Regions from separate parts of the Mesorhizobium sp. M7D.F.Ca.US.005.01.1.1 genome, predicted to be linked through region 1. Evidence: riboswitches for the same ligand, from Rfam matches in the RefSeq annotation. Region 1 holds a riboswitch; each other region holds the start of a gene.
What was found. Region 1 has a riboswitch for cobalamin ahead of EJ076_RS06565 (aromatic ring-hydroxylating dioxygenase subunit alpha). Riboswitches for the same ligand answer to the same signal wherever they lie in the genome.

Region 1 (5,203 bases):
GGATTGTACGTGGCCGCGCGCTCAGCGGCGGCGATGAGATATCGGGCGTAACCCGGCAAGGTTTCGAGAGTGACGCGCGACATGGCCAAGTCCAGCGCCCTTCTATCGCGATGCAGCCGGCTGCTCGTCAGGATGCCTGCTTGACCGCCGGCCAGCCAACGGGTTCCTCGACCTCATGGATAGGATCCACGATGATGAGGTCCGCCAGGTCGTCGTGAACGCTCACGGTGAGCGGCTCGCTCGTGGCGGCAAGCTCGGCAAGCAATTCGCTGGGCAGCGGCTGCGGTGGCGCATCCAGGCAAACCAGCAGCCCCAGTTCGAGCAATTGCGATACGAAGCCTTCGAGTTCAGCCGGGCCAATCGTCGAGGCTCCAGCGGTCAGCCCGATCAGAGCCTGGGCATCGACGCCGGACGATAGCGCCTGCCAGATCCTGCTGCCCGAATCGGAAAATCCGAAATACTTCCCGCTCGAAAGATCGAGCACGACGGCTTCGCCGTCGAAGGATTCAAAGACAATGTCCTTGCTCGAAATTGCGTAGACATCGGTATGATGCATTGCTCTTGGCCCCCGCAGCTGCGCGAGCAATCGTAGGTCGGCGCGGTCGCTCAGCTTATAACGCCTGTAAACACTCGATTCTTTCTTGGCAAGTCAACGTGCGGCGGCGACTCCAAGCAGATTACGCCTCGATTTCGAGCGCCGAAAGCGGTTTTGAGCAACAGGCGAGGATAAAACCATCGTCGATTTCGTGATCGAGGATGCCGCCATTGTGGCTCATCTCGACGTCGCCCGAAACCTTCCTCACCTTGCAGGTGCCGCACAGGCCGAACTCGCATGCGGCGGGAATCCGCACGCCTGAGGCTCGTGCCGTCTGCAGCACGGTCTGGCCGGCGACGCATGCGGCGTCGACATCCGAAAGCGCGAAACGGATCGGCGTCGCGGCTTCGACGATAATGGCGGCCTCGTTTTCCGCCGGCCAAGTGAACGGCGCCGGGATTTCTTCCACGACAGGCGCCGCAAAGCTCTCCTGATGGAATTTTGTCATGTCGAAGCCGGCGGAGTCCAGCATGCCGCGCACGGCGCGCATGAAGGGATCGGGGCCGCAGCAGAAGATTTCGCGCTCGCGGAAATCGGGTGCCAGCAATGGCAGCCGGATCGCATCGATGCGGCCCATATGGCCGAACCAGCCCTCGCGGCTCGACCGCTCCTCGATCATGAAGCCGAGCGACAGGCCGGGCATACGGCTGCCGAGCAGTTCGAGCTCCTTGCGGAAAATGATCTCTTCCGGGCGGCGCGCGCAGTTGACGAAGCCGACATCGGTCCATGGCGCGCAATCATTCAACCAACGCAGCATCGACATCATCGGCGTCACGCCGGAGCCTGCCGAAATGAACAGATACTTGGCCGCCGGGTGGCTGTGCAGCGAAAAATCGCCGGTCGGCCCATAGGCCTTGACGTGCGAGCCCGGCGTCAAATGGTCGAACATCCAGCGCGTGCCGACGCTGCCCGCCTGCGCCTTCACCGTCACCGCGATCGAGAACGGCCGCGACGGCGAGGACGACAGCGTATAGGTACGCATCAGCGGCCCGTCGGCGGTCGGCAGTTCCAGCGTCACGAACTGGCCGGGCTTGTAGCGGAACCAGGTCTGGTTGTCGGAGCGGAAGGTGAAGGTCTTCACATCGGGCGCTTCGTCGCTGACACCGATCACTTCCAGCACCTGCAGCCTGTCGTTCCACGGTGTCATCTGGTCGAGATGGCGATAGAGGCCAAGATCCGTCATCGCATTCATCCTCTTGTCCCTTTTGTTTTGTGCTAGGCGACGCTGCGCAGCGCCGGCCGGCCGCCCTCGGCAAGGCGCGGCCCGATGAACGACGCGTACCATTCGACGAACTGGATCACGCCACCCTCATGCAGCTCCGAATAGGGGCCGGGCTCATAGGCGGGCGACAGGATGCCGAAGGCGTTTTCCTCGACGATGCGGCGGTCCTGGTCGTTGGTCTCGGTCCAGACATGGGTGAGGTCTTCGATGGTGTAATCGATGCCCTCGACCGCATCCTTGTGCACCAGCCACTTGGTCGTCACCGCCGTTTCCGTGGCGCTGATCGGCAGCACCCGGAACGTCACCGCGTGGTCGATGAGGATGTGGTTCCAGGTCGTAGGATAGTGATAATGCATCAAGGTGCCGATCCGGTCGGCGGAGACAGTGTCGGAGAGGTTCTTCTTCACCGCCAGTTTGCCGGTCATGGTGTAGCTGACGGCATCGCGCAGCAGCGGCGCGCGGGTGGCGCGATACTGTCCGGCCGGATCGATGCGGAATTTGCTCGGCAAGCCTGATGCCTCGCATTTGGCCCAGTGCGCGACCATCTCAGGGTCGCTGTCGGCGCCGTTGACGCCGGTCACGGTCGGCGCCTCGGGGAAGGTCTTGCACAGCTCGGGATGATTGGCGGCGCAGTGGTAGCACTCGCGGTTGTTTTCCCAGACCAGCTTCCAGTTGCCTTTCTCGATGATCGTGCTCTCGAAGGCGATCTTTGCTTCGCGCAAACGGTGCGGCAAAAGATAGGGTTCGATCATCGCCCGCATCGGCGCGAAGTCCGCCGGCTCCTTGGCCAGGCAGATGAAGATGTAGCCGCCGACGCTCTCGCAGGCGACCGGCTTCAGGCTGAACTCACTCTTGTCGAAACCGTCGGCCATCTGGCGGGCAAACAGCAGACGACCGTCGAGCTCATAGGTCCACTGGTGATAGGGGCAGACGAGCTTTGCCGCCGTACCCTTCTCTGTGTTGCAGACGCGGCTGCCGCGATGGCGACAGGAATTGTGGAAGGCGTTGATCTTGCCTTGCTGGTCACGGACAAGGACGACCGGATAGTCGCCGATCTGCACGGTGATGTAGCTGCCCGGCTTCGGCAGCTCGCAATCGTGGCCGATGAACAGCCAGTCGCGATACCAGATCAGCTCCATGTCGAGCTTGAAATAGTCCGGATCGGTGTAGAAGGGCTGCTCCAGAGAAAAGCCTTGCCGGCGGCTGTTCAAGAGCCTCAGCATGTCGTTGCGGATATCCATGTCCTGTCCTCGCTTCAAGGACTGAACTGGTGGTGACGGAGGAAGGACTGGGCGCAGGCCGGCAATGCGCCGGACATGCACTATCCGCCTCTTGACCGCCCACCGCGATCAGTCGAGTCTGTACATCTCTGGCTGGTTTCCGGGCTCTGGAGTTGTCCTTGCGGACCATCGCGACACCTTCCCAGGCAGTTGCCCAGTGGTCTCCCGTTGCGACTTGAACTCCACCACCGTTGCGGGGGCAGCGCCGGATTCTGACCGGCTTCCCAATTCTCCGCCTCGTCGTCACGAAGCGGCACCTGAGATGTCATGATCTAACCACGACAGCGATTTCGACATCGGCATGAAAGCGACATCGTATCCATGCGGCGCGACACGGGATGCGAAACGTTCCGGTTGGCGATTGCGGAGCTGAAATCCCATCTCCGCCGCAGCCACTCCCCTCGAAGCCGACCCCCTGACCAGGGTCAAAAAAGGTTAACAGTTTCGAAAAGTGACTATTAGCCTGTTCTAAAATCGAACCGAACGGTTCGTTTCTGTTGACGGTGCGTGCAGGACGGTGTGAACGCTGGGCCTCCGAAACAGTTGGTGATCCATGCGCGGATTTCGCCTAACTATTTGAAATAAAAGAGAAAAATATACGACCTAGACGCCCTTGGCGCAATTTCAAGTGGTGGATTCATGGTCCACATGGAACAACTTCGTGATTGGAAAAGGCAGACCGGCCCTACCACATCGGGGCTGTCCGAACGACGCGATTTCCTCCCAAGACACGCCGCTAGACGGACGGGAAAAATACTGGAGTACATAAAATGAAAAAGATCATTCTCACTGCCGCCGCCCTTCTGGCCATTTCCGGCAGCGCCTTCGCTAATAGCGACCACTTTGGTTCTGATGGTGCCAATCAGCCAGCCATTGCCGTCGACAGCACGCACACCGCTTCGATCAAGAAGTCGGAACCGGCTGCTCAGACGCCTGCCCAGGGCAGTGACCGCAACCTCTTCGGCAACAACTAACAGCCGATTCCCAGCATACGGCGGGCTCGCCCCGCCGCTTCGCCGGAAGATGAAAATTCAGGAGTACTGGAAATGAAAAAGATTGTTCTCACCGCCGCCGCACTTTTGATCGCCGCCGGCACCGCTTACGCCGGCAACGACAACGTTGGTAGCTACGACATCAACAAGCTGGCGACTGCCAACGTCGATAGTGCACACACCTCTTCGATCAATTCGATCAAGAAGTCGGAGCCGACTGCTCAGACGCCTGCCCAGGGCAGCGGCCGCAACCTCTTCGGCAACAACTAATAGCCGATTCCCAGCATACGGCGGGCTCGCCCCGCCGCTTCGCCGGAAGATGAAAATTCAGGAGTACTGGAAATGAAAAAGATTGTTCTCACCGCCGCCGCACTTTTGATCGCCGCCGGCACCGCTTACGCCGGCGGCAACGACAATGTTGGTAACTATGACATCAACAAGCTGGCGACTGCCAACGTGGATAGCACGAACACCTCTTCCGTGCACAACGCCAACTCGCCGGTCTACAAGCTGCTCAACTCGTCGGGAGACGTCCAGAAGTCCGCTCCCCAGGGCAGCAACAGCGACCACGACGTCTTCGGCAACCATTAATCTCATCCCTGATGGAGCGGCCGGATAGCCCGCCGCTCCGCCGGAATATGAAAATTCAGGAGCACTAAAATGAAAAAGATTGTTCTCACTGCCGCCGCTCTTTTGATCGCCGCCGGCACCGCTTACGCCGGTAATGACAACGTTGGTGGCTACGACATCAACAAGCAGGCGAACGTCGATAGCACCCAGACCTCTTCGGTGCGCAACACCAGCTCGCCGGTCTACAAGCTGCTGAACTCGTCGGGCGACAACCAGAAATCTGCCTCGCAGGGCAGCGACCGGAACCTCTTCGGCAACAACTAACAGCCAGCCGAAGTCGATCTCCAAATCAAAGAGCGGCGGGCCAAGCCCGCTGCTCTTTTTACGTCCGAGACGTGGTCCAGCCTCAGGCCGCCTTTGCTTCCGGCTTTTGCAGCGCAAAGGAATGTCCGTCCGCATCGAAGATATGCAAGTCCTCGCCATTGGCGCTCAGCCGCAATGTCGAACCGCGCTTGACCTCGACATTGCCGGGCAGCTTGGTCAC
Region 2 (5,203 bases), 1.8 Mb from region 1:
GCGGACCTTGTCGAGAAGCGGCGTATGCGGCGTTGCGTTCACGGGTGCTCAGGCTTTCTGTTCATCGGCGGGATAGGCCGCCAGACGGTGAAAGTAAATGCGTGCCAGTGACGCGGACGATCAGGTCCCCTCACCGATTTTCCTCAGCTTTCCGGCAGCGGAATAAACTCCTCCTCATCTCCAGGAACGATATCGAAGCGGCCTGTCTTCCATTCCTGCTTGGCCTGTTCGATGCGCTCCTTCGACGATGAGACGAAATTCCACCAGATGTAACGCTGCGAGCCGAGAGAGGCGCCGCCAAACAGCATGAAATGCGCGCCGGTGTCCGACGACACGACGATCTCGTCGCCTGGCCGAAACACCAGCAGCCGTTCCGCCGGAAAGACGTCACCTGATATCGAGACCTCGCCTTCCAAGGTGTAGATGGCGCGCTCCTCGGCATCGGCCGGGATTTTCACGCTGGCGCCGGGCGCCAGACGCAGGTCGGCATAGAGCGTCTCGGAGTCGGCCCTGACCGGGGATCGCAACCCCTGGAAATCACCAATCACGACGCGCCCGCTGACGCCCTCGGCGTCGATCTCGGGCAGCTGTAGTGCTGCGGTGTTCTCGAACACCGGCGCCACTTCTTCCTTGCCGTCCGGCAGCGCCAGCCATGTCTGCAGGCCGGAGATCGACATCGGCGCGCCACGCAACTCTTCGGGCGTGCGCTCCGAATGGACGATGCCGCGGCCGGCGGTCATCAAATTCACGTCGCCCGGCTGGATGACCATTTCGGTGCCGAGTGAATCGCGATGCCTGATCTTGCCGTCGAACAGATAGGTGACCGTCGACAGGCCTATATGCGGATGCGGACGGACATCGAGCGCCTGGCCGGCGCGCAGGATCGCCGGGCCCATGCGGTCGAAGAAGATGAAAGGCCCGACCAGCCGCCTCTTGGCGGTCGGCAGAGCGCGGCGCACCTGGAAACCACCAATATCCTTGGCGTTGGGGATGACCATCAATTCGATCTGGTCGCTGGCGAAGGCATCGCCGGCCTGTGGGTCGTTTCCGGGGAAGAAGCTCACGAGATGATCTCCTTGTCAGCGGTCAAAGGCCGCCTGGGCGCATCAAGCAAAGCGGATCGCCGACTTTGCTCGTAATTTGGCCGCCACCTGTTCGCGATTGCGAGGATGCTGATGGGTTTCCAAGGAATCGAGCAATTCGCGCGCCGAGGCGGCGATGGCTTCGACGGCGTGGTCGAAAGCATGCTGGTTCTGCTTCGAGGGCCGCGTCGTTCCGCTCAATTTGCGGACAAATTGAAGTGCGGCGTCGAGGACTTCGTCGTTGGTTGCGGGCGGGTCAAAATTGAACAGGGTCTTGATGTTTCTGCACATCGCTTCCGTATCTCCTCTTGTCCTGGAGCGCTTTCAATCGGGACGAACTCTATCCTCAGTCATGATCGTGTCCAAAAGTCGGTGAGACGGCTGCGGCCTCAGTCCGCGTCAAGCGGCTCCGTTCCAACCGGCTTGCCGTCGCGCGACAGCCTGATCTTCTCGACCTTGTCTTCAGCTGCCTTCAGCAGCCGGTCGCAATGTGCCTTCAGCGCCTCGCCGCGCTCATAGATCCTGATCGACTGGTCGAGCGGCACGTCGCCACGCTCCAGATCATCGACGATCTTCTCCAGCGCGTCGAGTGCCTGTTCGAAGCTCATCGCCTTGACGTCTTCGTTGGTCTCACCAGCCATCATTCATCCTTTCATCAGTCGCCCGACATGGGCGGCGACCGAAAATGCCAATCCTTGCAGATCGTAGCCACCCTCGAGCAGGCTGACGAGCCGGTTGCCGCTGTGGCGCGCCGCACGCTGCATCAGCTGGCCGGTCGCCCAGTCGAAATCGTCCTCGGTCAGGTTGATCTCGGCCAGCGGATCGCGATGGTGTGCGTCGAACCCGGCCGAAATGATGATCAGGTCGGGCGCGAAATTATCGAGCGCCGGCAGCACGCGCGAAAGGAAGGCATCGCGAAAGACCTCGCTGCCAGTCTGCGGCGCCAGCGGCGCATTGACGATGTTGCCGGTGCCGGTTTCGCTTTTTGCTCCGGTGCCGGGATAAAGCGGCATCTGATGCGTCGAGCAATAGAGCACCGTTGGATCGTCCCAGAAAATATCCTGCGTGCCGTTGCCGTGATGCACGTCCCAGTCGACGACGGCAACGCGCTCTACACCGTGTTTCTTCTGCGCGTAACGTGCCGCGATCGCTGCGGTGTTGAACAGGCAGAAGCCCATCGCCGTGGTCTTTTCGGCATGGTGGCCGGGCGGCCGGGCGGCGACGAAGACATTGTCGGCGCGACCTGTGAAGACATCGTCGACGGCAGCGTTGGCGGCACCGATCGCGGTGATCGCCGCCTGCCAGCTCTTCGGGCTGGCAGTGGTGTCGGCGTCGATGCGCGCGATCCCTTCGTCGGGAATGGCGGCGCGGACGCGGGCGATAAAATCGGCGGGATGCGCATAGAGGATGGTGGCCTCGTCGCCTTCCGGCGCCTGGACGCGATCGAGCCCGACAAACGCCTCGTCATCGAGCACGCGCTCGATGGCGCGCAAGCGGTCCGGCCGCTCGGGATGGCCGGGCGGCGTGAGGTGCTCAAGGAAGATCGGATGGGTGTAGAGACGAGTGGTCATCGTCCTAATCTAGTGACCCGGATCGACAAAGGCCATGCGCGGGCGGCCGATGGCTGGGGAAAATCACGCCTGCGTCCATTCGTGTCGCTGCGGGCATTGGCGTCCTCAGCGCTTCGGCGTAAGGTCACCGCCACTGCCTGGTGCCCGCCGCAAGCGGGAGAATCGGGAACACGGTTGAACTCCGTGGCGTGCCCAACGCTGTAAGGGGGACCGCGCCGGTAAATGCCACTGTCGATGACGGGAAGGCACCGGACGCGGGTTGATCCCGAGCCAGAAGACCGGCCTGGCAGGCATCGTCATCCGCATGGTCAGGCGGACGACATTGATTGCAATCGCAAGGGGACAAGCGATGCCGGAACACATGACTGCTCCTGTCGGCGACGGATTTGACCAGAACGCGCGCGATGCGGTCTATCGCGCCATGTTCACACGGCGTGACGTGCGCAGCCATTTCCTGCCCACCGCGCTCGACGATGAGGTGCTGGCGCGGCTGCTGCTTGCGGCTCATCACGCGCCGTCGGTCGGCTTCATGCAGCCTTGGAACTTCATCGTCATTCGCGACGCCGGGCGGCGGGAAAAGGTGCGCGACCTGTTCCTGGCAGCACGCGAACAGGAACTGCCGGCGATCGACGAAGAGCGGCAGGCGCTCTACCGCAAGCTCAAGCTGGAAGGCATCTGCGAAAGCGCGCTCAACATCTGTATCACCTGCGACCGGCAGCGTTCGAAGGGTTCGCCGCTGGGACGCTGGCACAATCCGGAGATGGACCTCTACAGCACCGTCTGCGCGGTCCAGAATTTCTGGCTGGCGGCGCGCGCCGAAGGCGTCGGTGTCGGCTGGGTCAGCATCATCGAGGCGCAGGCGCTGAAAAGCCTGCTGTCGATTCCCGAGCATGTGACGCCGGTCGCCTATCTCTGCGTCGGCCGTGTTTCCGAGTTCGCGCCAAAGCCGGACCTCGAAACGCATGGCTGGGGACGGCGGCTGCCGCTGCCCGAGCTGATCATGAGCGAGATTTTTTGCGGCCAGGGTGAGGTGCCGCTGAAGTCAACCGTGGCGCGCCTCAACGCCGTCGATGCCGCTCCGGATCAGCGTGTCGCGCCGGCTGTACCCCAGCGCGAGCCGCCGAAGGAGGCCAGCGCCTTGTCCTTAAGCTCCCTGAACTTCGACGACGCCTCGGCCAGCCGGGCGTCCCAGGCCGGATCAGGCACCTGGCCCTCTATGGTCTTGAAATAGACCTGCATCAGGCAAGCGATGGCGAAAGGCTCGATGAACGCCGCCTTGAAGGCCCAAGCGAAGACGATGGCGAGCACGAAGGCCCAGCCTGCGAGTTGCCCAGGCATCAGGAAAAGAATGGCGCCGGCGGGCGCCAGCATCAGCAGGAAGATAACGAAGGACACGCCCCACATGATGACCGCCAGCCAGACGGCGTTCTTGACCATGACCTTGCCGTTCTGGGCATAGAGCACCACGCCTTGGCGCGCCGTCTCGAACGGCGAGGCTGAATTGATGCGGATGTTGTAGCCGAGGATGATCTCGTCGACATAGGTCAGCGACAGGCGGATCACCGTGTTGATGAAGGAGACCAGGCCGCTCAGGCCCGGAATCGGCAAGAAGGCGGCGATGCCGCCGAGCAGGCCGGTGATGGCGCGGATGGCGCCCTTGACCAGTTGGTCGACGACGAAAAGGATGTTGGCCTCGGCAAAACGCTGGGTCACGATGTCCTTGGCGTAGGCGATCTGGTCCTGGCCGCCGGGAATGTCACGGCCGTCGACCAGATGGACCATGACGGCGATGTGGCCGGCCTTGACGACATAGAGGATATATTCGCGGATCCAGTAGACGGCGATCGAGACGATGCCGAAACCGACCACCCCGCCCCACAAGGCAAAGGACAGCGGCCCGTCGGGATCGGTGGAGATATGGCCGACGCCATAGCCGACGGAGGCGCCGGTACCGGTCGCCATGATGTAGGCCAGCGTGATGCCGAAATAGACGATCATGCGAAAGACAATGAACGGCCAGGTCCGCATCATGATGGACACCGACCTGCCGATATCGAAATCCCACATGCCCCGAATCTCCCTTCAGAGATGGTGGCAGAGGATGAACTCAACCAGGCGATTGTCAATTGCCAGCCGTGGCCTCGGGTCACGGCCGGGACTTCAGTTCGGTTGCGTATCTGGCCTTTTGAGCAGGCCTTCGAGCAGTTGCTTGAACGCCGTCACCACCTTCTTCGAAGTCGCTTCGGGGTCGTTCGAATTGGCGATCCGTTGCGCCGCCTGACTGCTCGCACCGTTGATCAGCCGCGAGGCCGTCTCGGGGTCGAGGCTGGAGACGACAACCCCCTCCTCCTGCAGCGTCGTCAGATGGCCGGCCATTGACGCGATGCACGCATTGGCATTCGGCCATTGTGCCGGATCCCCCAGCACGGCCGGACCATCCCGGAACATGATGCGCTGGATTTCCGGCTCCAGCGCCATCTCGATATAGGTTGTGCATTCGTCGACGAAATGCTGCCAGCGGGTCGGGGCCCTCGCCGCCACTTCGTTCAC
Region 3 (5,203 bases), 3.5 Mb from region 1:
CCTTCAAGAAGCTTCATGTCAGTCCTGATCGCTTTCCTGTCATTGGCCGTCGAATTCGCCCTCGGTTACCCGGACTGGCTGTTTCGCGCCATCGGCCATCCGGTGACGTGGTTCGGCAGGCTGATATCCTTTCTTGACCGCAGGCTCAACCACGCCACTGATCCCGACGCGCTGCGTCGCAAGCGTGGTGTCCAGGCGCTGCTGGTCATCGTGCTGGTGCCGGCGATAGTTGGCCTCGGCGTGCAGGTCCTGCTCTGGTTCGTTCCCATTGGGCTATTCATCACTGCCCTTCTGGCTACGTCGCTTCTGTCGCAGAAGAGCCTTTACGAGCATGTCGAGGCGGTGGCGGACGCACTCGATACCGGTGGCCTCGCTTTGGGTCGCGTGGCCGTCTCGCGAATCGTCGGCCGCGATCCCGAAACACTGGACAGGGCCGGTGTCTGCCGCGCGGCGATCGAGAGCCTGGCCGAGAATTTTTCCGACGGCATCGTTGCCCCCGCCTTCTGGACCGGCGTCGGCGGCCTGGGCGGCGGCGCTGCCTACAAGGCCGCCAACACCGCCGATTCGATGATCGGCCACCGCACCCCGCGCCACGAGGCCTTCGGCTGGGCGGCGGCGCGCTTCGACGATTGGATCAACCTGCCGGCGTCGCGGGTGACGGCGCTGCTGATCGTGCTGGCGGCTTTCCTGGTCAGGGGCGCCGATCCGCGCAATGCCTGGCATGCGGTGTGGCGCGACGCGAAAAAACACCGCTCGCCCAATGCCGGCTGGCCCGAAGCGGCGATGGCCGGTGCGCTCGGCCTGGCGCTCGCCGGGCCGCGCTTCTATGGCGGCGTCCTGGTCGACGACGTCTTCATGGGCGAAGGCGGGCGGCGCGAAGCCGACAGCGCCGACATAAGGCAGGCGCTGAAACTCTATCGCGTCGCCGACTATCTGCTGATCGCGTTGTTTGGGCTGGTCGCGGTTATTTTCATGGTGGCCTGATCTCACCCTCCCTTTTTTTGGGGGGTAAAAGCTCTCAGAACTCGATACCTTGCTGGGCCTTCACGCCTGCGGAAAAATGGTGCTTGGTCACGCCCATTTCGGTGACGAGGTCGGCGGCCTCGACCAGCGCCGGCTTGGCGTTGCGGCCGGTGACGACCACGTGCAGGCCCTCGCGCCGCGCTTTCAGCGCTGCAACCACCTTGTCGAGATCGAGATAGTCGTAGCGCAGCGCAATGTTGAGTTCATCGAGCACCAGAAGGCTGATCGACGGATCGGCCATCAGCTCAAGCACCTTGGCCCACGCGGCTTCGGCCGCGGCGATGTCGCGCTTCAGATCCTGCGTTTCCCAGGTGAACCCCTCGCCCATCGCGTGCCAGACGACGCGATCGCCGAAGGCGGCGAAGGCGTCTTTCTCGCCGGTATGCCATTTGCCCTTGATGAACTGGACGACTCCGACGCGCTTGCCGTAGCCGAGCATCCGCAGCGCGAGACCGAAGGCGGCTGTCGTCTTGCCTTTGCCCGGGCCGGTGTTGACGATGAGCAATCCCTTCTCGACCGTCTTGCTCGCCACTTCGGCATCCTGCACCGCCTTGCGCTTGGCCATCTTGGCGCGGTGGCGTTCTTCGTCCTTATCGTCGATGTCGGTCATATCATTTCACCTTGAGCGGCAGCCCCGCCACCATCAGCAGCACCGTATCGGCGACAGCAGCGACCTGCTGGTTGAGCCGTCCGGCGGCGTCGCGGAAACGGCGTGCCAGTGCATTATCCGGCACGATACCCTGGCCGACTTCATTGGACACCACGAACCAGGGTCCGCGCGGCCGAGACAGCACATCCGCCAGCCGACGGCATTCAAGCTCGATATCGTGATCGGCCAGCATATGATTGGTCAGCCACAGCGTCAGGCAGTCGACAAGCACAGGCTGGTTGTCAGGCAAGGCCCCGAGCGCGCCGGCGAGATCGAGCGGTGCGTCGATGGTCGTCCAGCCTTCGTCGCGCCGCGACCGGTGCAACGCGATGCGCTCATGCATCTCGTCGTCATAGGCTTGCGCCGTGGCGATATAGGTCCATGGCGGCAGCAAACCCGTCGCCAAGGTCTCGGCGTGCGCGCTCTTGCCGGAGCGCGCACCGCCGATGAGGAAGGTCAGGGCCTTGCTGTCAGGCAAAGCTGTCGCGCAGGCTGGTCGCCGTGCCGGTGAAGCGGCCGCGCACCACGCCGACGACCGCGCCGAGCACCAGCCAGAACACCAGATTGGTCACCGTCACCGCCACCACGAACTGGTGATGCAAGCCTTCCGGAATCGCCGTCTCGAAACTGTCGGGCTGCGGCGCGCCGACAATATGCGGTGCGACGATCAACGCTACGGCCAGGATCGCCAGCGGCAGCGACTTGCGGAACGCGATCAGGCCAAGGCCGATGGCGGTCGCCACCACGGTTGCCGTCCACCAGATCTGGCGCTGGGTGAGGTCGGCAGCCGGCATGGCCGGCAGTTCCGGCGGCAGGCCGAGGCCAGGCGCCAGCGTAAACACGGCAAAGCCGGCCAGGCCCCAGAACACGCCCTGGCGCCAATTGCCGATGCCGCCGGCGAATTCCGAAACCGCGACCAGGATCAAGGCGAAGCCGATGCCGGTGACGATATTGGCAAGCACGCTGAAGGCAAAACGCTCGAAACCGTCTGCCGGCGCCCAGCCTTCGTCTTCCGCCGGAGCCGCCGCTTCCGCCGGTGCCGGCGTGGCAGCGCTCATGGAGTTTGTTGCCGGCGCGGCCGAGTTCATCGCGTTGCCGCTGGCATCGGCAGGCACCGCTGGCGCGGCGGCATGGTCATGGCTGTGGCCGCCGCCGGCCTGTTCGTAGACTTCCGCCTTCAGGATCAGCGGCACGGTGGCATAGGCCTGCATGCAGGCGAGAGCGACGCCGGCCACGAGCCCTGCGATCGCCGCGATGAACACGACGTTGCGAAACAGGTTCATGATGTCAGATCCTCGTCAGTGGCAGGGAAACGCCATCGAATGGCGATAGTCGTGAGCCGCATTGTGGACCGCATCGATATGCGAGAAGCCGACAAAGCCCATCACGAAAATGCCGAGAAACGCAGCAAGAGCGAGCTGCATGAAGCGCGACTGCGAGGAGACGGAGGCGCCGAGGGAGACGGAAGCGGTAGTCATATCTTGTCCTTTCGCCCTCCACCCGAGGGCATCGAAGTCAGTTTCCTGTCGCCGGCAGGTCTCCTGGCTCGCGGATCAGCGCCCTTCCCCACCTTCCCGAAGAAAAAATCTTCAGTGGCATATGGAGAGGACTACCGCACACAGTTGCGGGGGCAGCCACGGCATTGGGCGAAACTCGCCCGCACCGCATTCCCTCTTGGCTCCAAAATGGAACCGACGACATTGGTGACTATAGGCAGAATCCTCGCCCCCGGCAAACCAAATTCCGCCGGCAACCATCGCGAATGCGTCGTACCAGCCGAGAGCTGCCGGTGCCGCAATTGACAATTTTCCTGGCCGGGTGTCGGCTGGCATCTCTAGAGGAAGCCAGCCATGCAGCCCATTGCCAGCGAGCGCGATCCCTACAATGGCCTGACCCGGGCCGAACCGACGCTGCCGTCATCAGCCTATTGGGATGCAGGCAGCTATCAAAAAGATCTCGACGCCATCTGGTATCGAAGCTGGCTGCTCGTCTGCCGCGAGGCCGACCTTGCGCAACCACTGGCTTTCCGCAGATTCCGCATCGGCACGCAAGACATCGTCGTGCTGCGGGACGAGACCGGCGAGCTGCGCGCCTTTCACAACACCTGCCGCCATCGCGGCTCGCAGCTTTGCCAGGAAAGCGAAGGCCGGCTGAAGGCGCGACTGATCACCTGCCCCTACCACGCCTGGTCCTATTCCCTGCGTGGCGACCTCGTGCGCGTGCCGTCGAAATCGCTGCCGCAAGGCTTCGACAAGGCCGACCACTCGCTCTATCGCGTCGCACTCTCGGTGTGGCGAGGTTTTGTTTTCGTCAATCTGCAGGAGGACGCGGCCGGTTCGGCGCAGGCATCCTTCGATCCGGCCTCCGGCGATCTCGGCAACTGGCCGCTGGAGACGCTGGTGAGCGGCCATGTGCTGCGCAAGGTGATGAACTGCAACTGGAAGATTTTTTGGGAAAACTTCAACGAGTGCCTGCATTGCCCGGGCGTCCACAAGGAGCTGTCGCGGCTGGTGCCAATCTATGGCCGCGGCCTGATGGGCCGTCACGACGATCCCGAATGGGTTCGCCATGCCGACAATGGCGCGCCGGAGTTTTCCGGCGGCCTGCGCGCCGGCGCCGAAACCTGGTCGCGCGACGGCCAGGCGCATGGGCCGGTCTTCTCGAGCTTGACACCGGCCGAGCGCACTGCGGGCCAGACATACGCCACCAGCCTGCCGTCGATGTTCGTCGTCGGCCATGTCGACTATGTCAGGTCAGTCCGGCTGGTGCCGCTCGGCCCCGAGCAGACCGAGCTTGTCGCGGAATGGCTGTTTTCGCCCGAAGCGCTCGCCACGACCGACATCGACAACATTGTCGCCTTCGGCACGCAGGTGCTGGAGGAGGATGCGACGATCTGCGAGGTCAACCAGAGAGGCCTGCACTCGATGCGCCACATGGCGGGCGTGCTGATGCCCGAGGAATACGACCTGCACCGTTTCCACAACTGGGTGCGCGAGCGGCATGCGGCACGCGAGGCAAGCGCCTAGCCGGCGACTAAAGCGATTTCGGCAGATAGCGCCACGTCACAAAGCCGCAAACCGCTGCCAGCAGGCCGAGCGTGACGAACACCGAGCCCAGGCCGAAAAAGGCCAGCACCACGGAATAGACCAGCGGCGGCGTCAGCTCGGAAAAGTCGAGATAGGTGCGATAGACCGCCGCCATCTGCGATCTTTCATAGGAGCGCACCGAGCGCATGAAGGCGGTCGAGCCGAGGGCGTCGAGCGCAATGGTGAAGAAGGCGCCGCAGAGCAGGAAGGCGCCGGTGAGCAGCGGCACGGTTTCGCCGACGAAGCCCGCCGCCAGCAGCGTGGCAGACATGGCGAAATAGGCAAATGTCATGGTCCTGCGGCCGCCGAAGCGCTTTCCTGCCTTGCCCCAGAAGATGGCCATGAACAGCAGCGCGTTGCCGGCCGAAACCAGCAGGCCGCCGGCCAGCTTGCCCTCGCCGGTGATCACCATGAACAGCGGCCCATAGACGAAGAACGTCGTCCA
Region 4 (5,203 bases), 3.6 Mb from region 1:
GACGGTCGAGCCCGTCGGCCTGGGCATATTCGTCGACCAGCCGCTCGAGCTTGTGCTGATCCTCATCCAATCCGGCGCCGGTCAGGGGCGGCGGCAAATGACCGAGGGTAACGGCGGCAATGCGGCGCTTGGCCTGCGCTGCCTCGCCTGGGTTGGAGACGATGAAGGGATAGATGACGGGCAGGGGACCGGTGACGATCTCGGGAAAGCAGTTTTCCGAGAGCGCGACGGTTTTGCCGGGCAGCCATTCCAGCGTGCCATGCGCGCCGACATGGACAAGCGCGTGGACGCCGAGCGATTTGCGCAGCCATAGGCCGAAGGCCATCAGCGCATGACGTGGGGGAAGCGTTGGGTCGTGGTAGTCGGCGCGGCGGTCGGCGGAGCGGCCACGGTCTGGGGCGAGTGCTACGGTGACGTTGCCGAAGGTCGTGGCGCGGAAGGGGAAGTGGGCGGCGGTCGGTCGCGAAGGTTGGCGCGAGGCGCACAGACCCGTCTCATCTTCCGCTTTGCCCCAAGCGGCTTCGACCGCAGCGATTGCTGCAGTCGGCAACTCTGTCGAGAAGGCAATGTAGTTATCCAAGGTCAATCCAGTATCGCTGGCTTCCATCAAATCCAGCAACCCACGCGGCGTCTCCGGAATCCCTTCAACGCCATAGCCCTGTTCCCTCAGGTCGTGCAGCATGGCCAGCACGCTGGACGGCACGTCGAGGCCGACCGCATAGCCGGTGCGGCCAGGAGCGCTCGGATAATCCGGAATCAGGATGGCCAGCTTGCGCTCGGCGCGGGGCGTCTCCTGCAGACGGATGAAGGCCGCGACACGGTCCGCGACCTGCGCCACGCGATCCGGCTCCGGCCGGTTGGCGAAGGCGCGGTGGCCAAGCGCTGGATCGGTCTCACTCTCGCCCTTGAAGGAAATGGCGCCGGCGAGGATGCGGCCATCGAGCTCGGGCAGCACGACATGCATGGCGAGGTCGGCGGGCGCCAGGCCGCGCTGGTTGTTCTCCCAGATGTCGCGGCGGGTTGTGGCGACGATGACCTGGAAGACGGGCACGCCGGCGCGGTCGAACAAGGTTTCGACGCCGGGTTCGGCGCCGGACGCGAAAGCGGTCGCGGTGATGATGGCGGCGGGTTTGAGCGCGGCGAGTGCGGTTTCCACGAACGCCAGCGATGCCGGGTCCTTGAGGCTGGAGACGAAGATGGGGACCGGGGCGATGCCGCGCTGGCTGAGCGCTTCAAAGAGGGCGTCGATGGGCGCGACATCGGCGGCCAGCAGCATCGAGCGGTAGAACAGGATCGGCACGACCTTTCCCTCCCCCTCGAGGGGAGGGTGGCACGCAGGGCCGGGTGGGGTCGGTAGGACCGGGCGCGGTGTTTCTTTAGCTCGGCGTGCTTCGGAGAGGACCCCACCCCCGGCCTGCGGCCGGACCCTCCCCTCGAGGGGGAGGGGGACGACGCCGCGGTTGGGTTCGTAGTAGCCAACTTTTGGGACCGCGACCGGCTCGACAGTTTCTGCCTGCGCCCCCGCCAGCCGCGCCAACCGATGCACCAGCGCGCTCATATTCGCCGGGCCGCCCTCGCGGAAATAGTCGAGTAGGCCGTCCAACTCCTCGCGCGGCAGCGTCGAGGCTTCAATCAGCCTTAGGTCTTCGTCGCGGCATTCGCCGGGCAGCAGCGCCAGTTTTATGCCGCGCTCGCGGGCGGTCGAGGCAAGCTGATCGCAGCCGTAGCGCCACCAGTCGTAGCCGCCGAGGATGCGCACGAGGATGATTTTGGCGTGACGGGCGACGCTGTCGACCCAGAGGTCGACGGACATGGGGTGGCGCAGGTCACGAAGCGCCGCCAGCCGCATCGAGGGCAGGCGGTGAGCATCGGCTTTCCAGGCCGCCGCCAGTCCGGCAAGATCGCTGTCGGTGAAGGACAGGGCCACGACATCCGCCGGCGTCTGCCGCAGATCGACCGGCTCGGCGAGGTCGTCGAGCGAGGCGGATGTTGTGGTTAGGATGTGCATCGCAACCCGTGTCCGAAATCAGCCGGCGAGTATACGCTCGATCGCCGGGCGGTTCAGCCCCTTCAGGCCGATGACGACGAGGCGCGAACGGCGGTCGTCCGTGGCGGTCCAGGCGCGGTCATAGTAGTGGTTGACGCGCGGCCCGACCGCCTGCAGCAAGAGCCGCATCGGCTTGCCGCCGACCTCGACGAATCCCTTCACGCGCAGCACGTTCTCTTCCTCGGCGACGGTGGCGACGCGTTTTGCCAGTTCGTCCGGATTGGCGATCGAGGCAATGTCGACGATGAAGGTGTCGAAGTCGTCATGCTCATGGTCGAAGGCGCCGTCATGATGGGACTTGCGGTTCTCGATGTCGTCCTCGACGGCCAGACCGAGCCCGAGCAGCACGGAGGGATCGACCTTGCCATGCGACGTCGGCACGATCTTCACCGCGCGGGCGGAGTGTTCGTTGATGATGGCGTTGGCGCGGGCGGTGCCGGCGGCGTCCATCAGGTCGCTTTTCGACAGGATGATCAGGTCGGCGCAGGCGATCTGGTCCTCGAACACCTCTTCGACCGGATCGTCGTGATCGAGCGTTTCGTCCTCAGCGCGCTGCGCCTGCAGGGCGTCCATGTCGTTGGCGACGCGGCCTTCGGCCAATGCCGGCCCGTCGACCACGGCAATGACGCCATCGACGGTGACCCGGCTTTTCACGCTCGGCCACTGGAAAGCCTGGACCAGCGGCTTGGGCAGCGCCAGGCCCGAGGTCTCGATCAGAATGTGGTCGACCCTCGGCGTCAGCGCGAGGATCTGGTCGAGCGCCGGGACGAAATCGTCGGCCACGGTGCAGCAGATGCAGCCATTGGCCAGTTCGACAATGTTTTCCTCCGGGCATGTGTCGATGCCGCAGCCCTTCAGTATCTCGCCATCGATGCCGATGTCGCCGAATTCGTTGACGATGATGGCAATACGCTTGCCGCCGGCGTTTTCCAGGAGATGGCGGACCAGCGTCGTCTTGCCGGCGCCGAGGAAGCCGGTGACGACGGTGCAGGGAACACGGGAGAGGTTCGCAGACGAATCTGGAGCGGTCATGGTCAGTCCTTCAGCAGGTCGAGGGGAGGGATGCGGGCAACGAGGCCACGCTTCAGGCTATCGGGACGGCCGCGCCACGGAATCAGGCCGTCCTTCGAGGTGGCGAAGAGTTTGGCTCCGGTGACGAGGTCGGCGCCGCTGGTCGCGGTCAGGTCGCCGAAGACATAGCTCCAGCAACCGTCGCGCAGGATGGCGGCACTCAGGCGCCGCTTGCAATTGCCAAGGCATTCGACGCTGCGGATGCGAATGTTGTCGCCAGAGGCGGCGCGGCGCGTGTCGTCCGCCAGCGATTCGCCGGCGCGGGGATGAGCGTCGGAGCCGGTTTCGTCGCGGCAGGAGGCGCAGACGATGACGGTGACGCCGGCCAAGGCATCGTCATGGCCGGACGAAACATCCGCTGTGCCAGCCGAAAAACTGCTGTCGTGGTCCAAAAATCGGGCTCCTTGCCCGGAAACCCGCCGGGCGATCGGATTCTACAGTCGCAGACGGCAGGTCTCCTGGCTCGCGGGTCATCGCCTTGGTAGCCGCCTTCCCGGGACCATTCCCAGTGGCTTTCGGCCTTGGCTCTTCGCTTACAGTTGCGGGGACAGCCGCGGATTTGGGATTTTGCCCCGCACCGCATTCCCTCTTAGCCCTTGCCGTTGCGGGCAAGGGACCATCTGGAACCGGATTTAGGCTTTTGCGGGCGGCGGTGTCAACGCGAGCTTACGACACGGCGATGTCGGCCAGCGCCGGGCCCAAATCGCCGGCGGGCGTCACTTCGATGCGCTCGAGGCCCAGCCAACCCTGCATCTGCTTCAATTCCTCGAAGAGCTGAGCAGCGGTTTCAGGCGGCGCGCCGGGCTCGGCATAGGCTGCGTGGACCCGCAGCACACTTGCCGGACGATCGGCCTTGAGGTCGACGCGCGCGACGATCCTGTCGCCGAGCAGGAACGGCAGGACATAATAGCCGTATTGCCGCTTGTCGGCCGGCGTGTAGATCTCGATGCGGTAGTGGAAGTCGAACAGCCGCTCCGTGCGCGAACGCTCGAAGACGACGGGATCGAACGGCGCCAGCAGGGCGCGGGCCTCGATCTTTCGGGGCAGACGGGCGTCTTTATGAAGATAGGCTGGCTTGTCCCAACCTTCGACACGCACCGGCAGCAGCTCGCCTGTTTCGACCAGTTCCTCCAGCCGGCCCTTCATGTCGGCCGGCGACAGGCGGAAGTAGTCGCGCAGGTCGCCTGACGTCGCTATGCCATGGGCGCGGGCGGAAATGCGCAGCAATTCGCGGTGCGCGTCCTCGGCCGCCGGCACCGGTAGGTCGAGGATCGCCTGCGGCAGCACGCGTTCGGGCAGATCATAGAACCGCTCGAAACCGCGGCGGTGCGCCGTGGTGATGCGGCCGGCCCAGAACAGCCATTCGAAGGCATGCTTGGCATGGCTCCAGCCCCACCAGCCGCCCGAGCCTTTCTGGCCTTCGAGCGCGGAAGCGGCAATCGGGCCGCGATCGGCGACCTGGCGGTAGATCTCTTCGATATAGGCGGCGTGCTCGCGGCCCCATTTGGCAAGCCCCAGATACATTTCATCGCCGCGCTCGGCGCGCTGCATGCGCCAGCGCATCAGCGGATATGTCTCGACCGGCAGGAAGGAGGCCTCGTGCGCCCAGTATTCGAACACCGTGCGCTTGCGCGTCACGGCCGCGTTGTCGAGCAGCGAGAGCGGGTAGGGGCCAAGGCGTGAATAGAGCGGCATATAATGAGCGCGCACCACCGCGCTGACGGAATCGATCTGCAACAGGCCGGTGCGGGAGAGCGTGCGGGCAAGATGCCGGCGGTCGGGCGTACCGGCCGGACGGGGATCGAGGAACCCCTGGGCGGCAAGCGCGATGCGCCGGGCCATGGGGAGCGAGATCTTTTCCTTCATGCAGGCATCACTTTGAAGTGTTTTGGCCGAGGGTCGGATGGGTGATTCCAGCCCATGCTAGCAGGGTTTTGGCGGGAACCATGTCAGGAGAGAAAAGTGGAGTAAAAAACGAAGGAAATCAAACAGGAGCGGATCGGACCAGTTTCCCCGGATATGCCGTCCAGGTCAGTGTTTTGAACAAGGTTTGACTTGCTTCGCTGGAAGTGCTGCGCTAACCCT

Region 2: another riboswitch for cobalamin. It lies ahead of bluB (5,6-dimethylbenzimidazole synthase); the one in region 1 lies ahead of EJ076_RS06565 (aromatic ring-hydroxylating dioxygenase subunit alpha).
Region 3: another riboswitch for cobalamin. It lies ahead of EJ076_RS23575 (CbtB domain-containing protein); the one in region 1 lies ahead of EJ076_RS06565 (aromatic ring-hydroxylating dioxygenase subunit alpha).
Region 4: another riboswitch for cobalamin. It lies ahead of EJ076_RS23780 (DUF1636 family protein); the one in region 1 lies ahead of EJ076_RS06565 (aromatic ring-hydroxylating dioxygenase subunit alpha).

The regions. Positions count from the first base shown of each region.
Region 1 is NZ_CP034453.1:1,342,488-1,347,690, forward strand. Features, by position in the region: gene EJ076_RS06550 (serine kinase) at 1-83, opposite strand, end outside; gene EJ076_RS06555 (PqqD family peptide modification chaperone) at 128-556, opposite strand; gene EJ076_RS06560 (hybrid-cluster NAD(P)-dependent oxidoreductase) at 678-1,778, opposite strand; gene EJ076_RS06565 (aromatic ring-hydroxylating dioxygenase subunit alpha) at 1,811-3,058, opposite strand; cobalamin riboswitch at 3,171-3,373, opposite strand; gene EJ076_RS06570 (DUF680 domain-containing protein) at 3,868-4,071, shown strand; gene EJ076_RS06575 (DUF680 domain-containing protein) at 4,144-4,359, shown strand; gene EJ076_RS06580 (DUF680 domain-containing protein) at 4,432-4,680, shown strand; gene EJ076_RS06585 (DUF680 domain-containing protein) at 4,750-4,983, shown strand; gene ugpC (sn-glycerol-3-phosphate ABC transporter ATP-binding protein UgpC) at 5,066-5,203, opposite strand, start outside.
Region 2 is NZ_CP034453.1:3,120,304-3,125,506, reverse strand. Features, by position in the region: gene dxs (1-deoxy-D-xylulose-5-phosphate synthase) at 1-42, opposite strand, end outside; gene EJ076_RS14900 (pirin family protein) at 144-1,064, opposite strand; gene EJ076_RS14895 (DUF2277 domain-containing protein) at 1,107-1,373, opposite strand; gene EJ076_RS14890 (exodeoxyribonuclease VII small subunit) at 1,472-1,723, opposite strand; gene EJ076_RS14885 (histone deacetylase family protein) at 1,727-2,653, opposite strand; cobalamin riboswitch at 2,775-2,955, shown strand; partial or broken gene bluB (5,6-dimethylbenzimidazole synthase) at 2,958-3,632, shown strand; gene EJ076_RS14875 (hypothetical protein) at 3,737-4,720, opposite strand; gene EJ076_RS14870 (TetR/AcrR family transcriptional regulator) at 4,814-5,203, opposite strand, start outside.
Region 3 is NZ_CP034453.1:4,855,927-4,861,129, forward strand. Features, by position in the region: gene cobD (threonine-phosphate decarboxylase CobD) at 1-17, opposite strand, end outside; gene cbiB (adenosylcobinamide-phosphate synthase CbiB) at 16-984, shown strand; gene cobO (cob(I)yrinic acid a,c-diamide adenosyltransferase) at 1,019-1,633, opposite strand; gene cobU (bifunctional adenosylcobinamide kinase/adenosylcobinamide-phosphate guanylyltransferase) at 1,635-2,150, opposite strand; gene EJ076_RS23570 (CbtA family protein) at 2,143-2,955, opposite strand; gene EJ076_RS23575 (CbtB domain-containing protein) at 2,971-3,150, opposite strand; cobalamin riboswitch at 3,186-3,383, opposite strand; gene EJ076_RS23580 (aromatic ring-hydroxylating dioxygenase subunit alpha) at 3,523-4,698, shown strand; gene EJ076_RS23585 (MFS transporter) at 4,706-5,203, opposite strand, start outside.
Region 4 is NZ_CP034453.1:4,901,515-4,906,717, reverse strand. Features, by position in the region: gene cobN (cobaltochelatase subunit CobN) at 1-2,008, opposite strand, end outside; gene cobW (cobalamin biosynthesis protein CobW) at 2,027-3,079, opposite strand; gene EJ076_RS23780 (DUF1636 family protein) at 3,082-3,510, opposite strand; cobalamin riboswitch at 3,549-3,754, opposite strand; gene EJ076_RS23775 (winged helix-turn-helix domain-containing protein) at 3,785-4,984, opposite strand.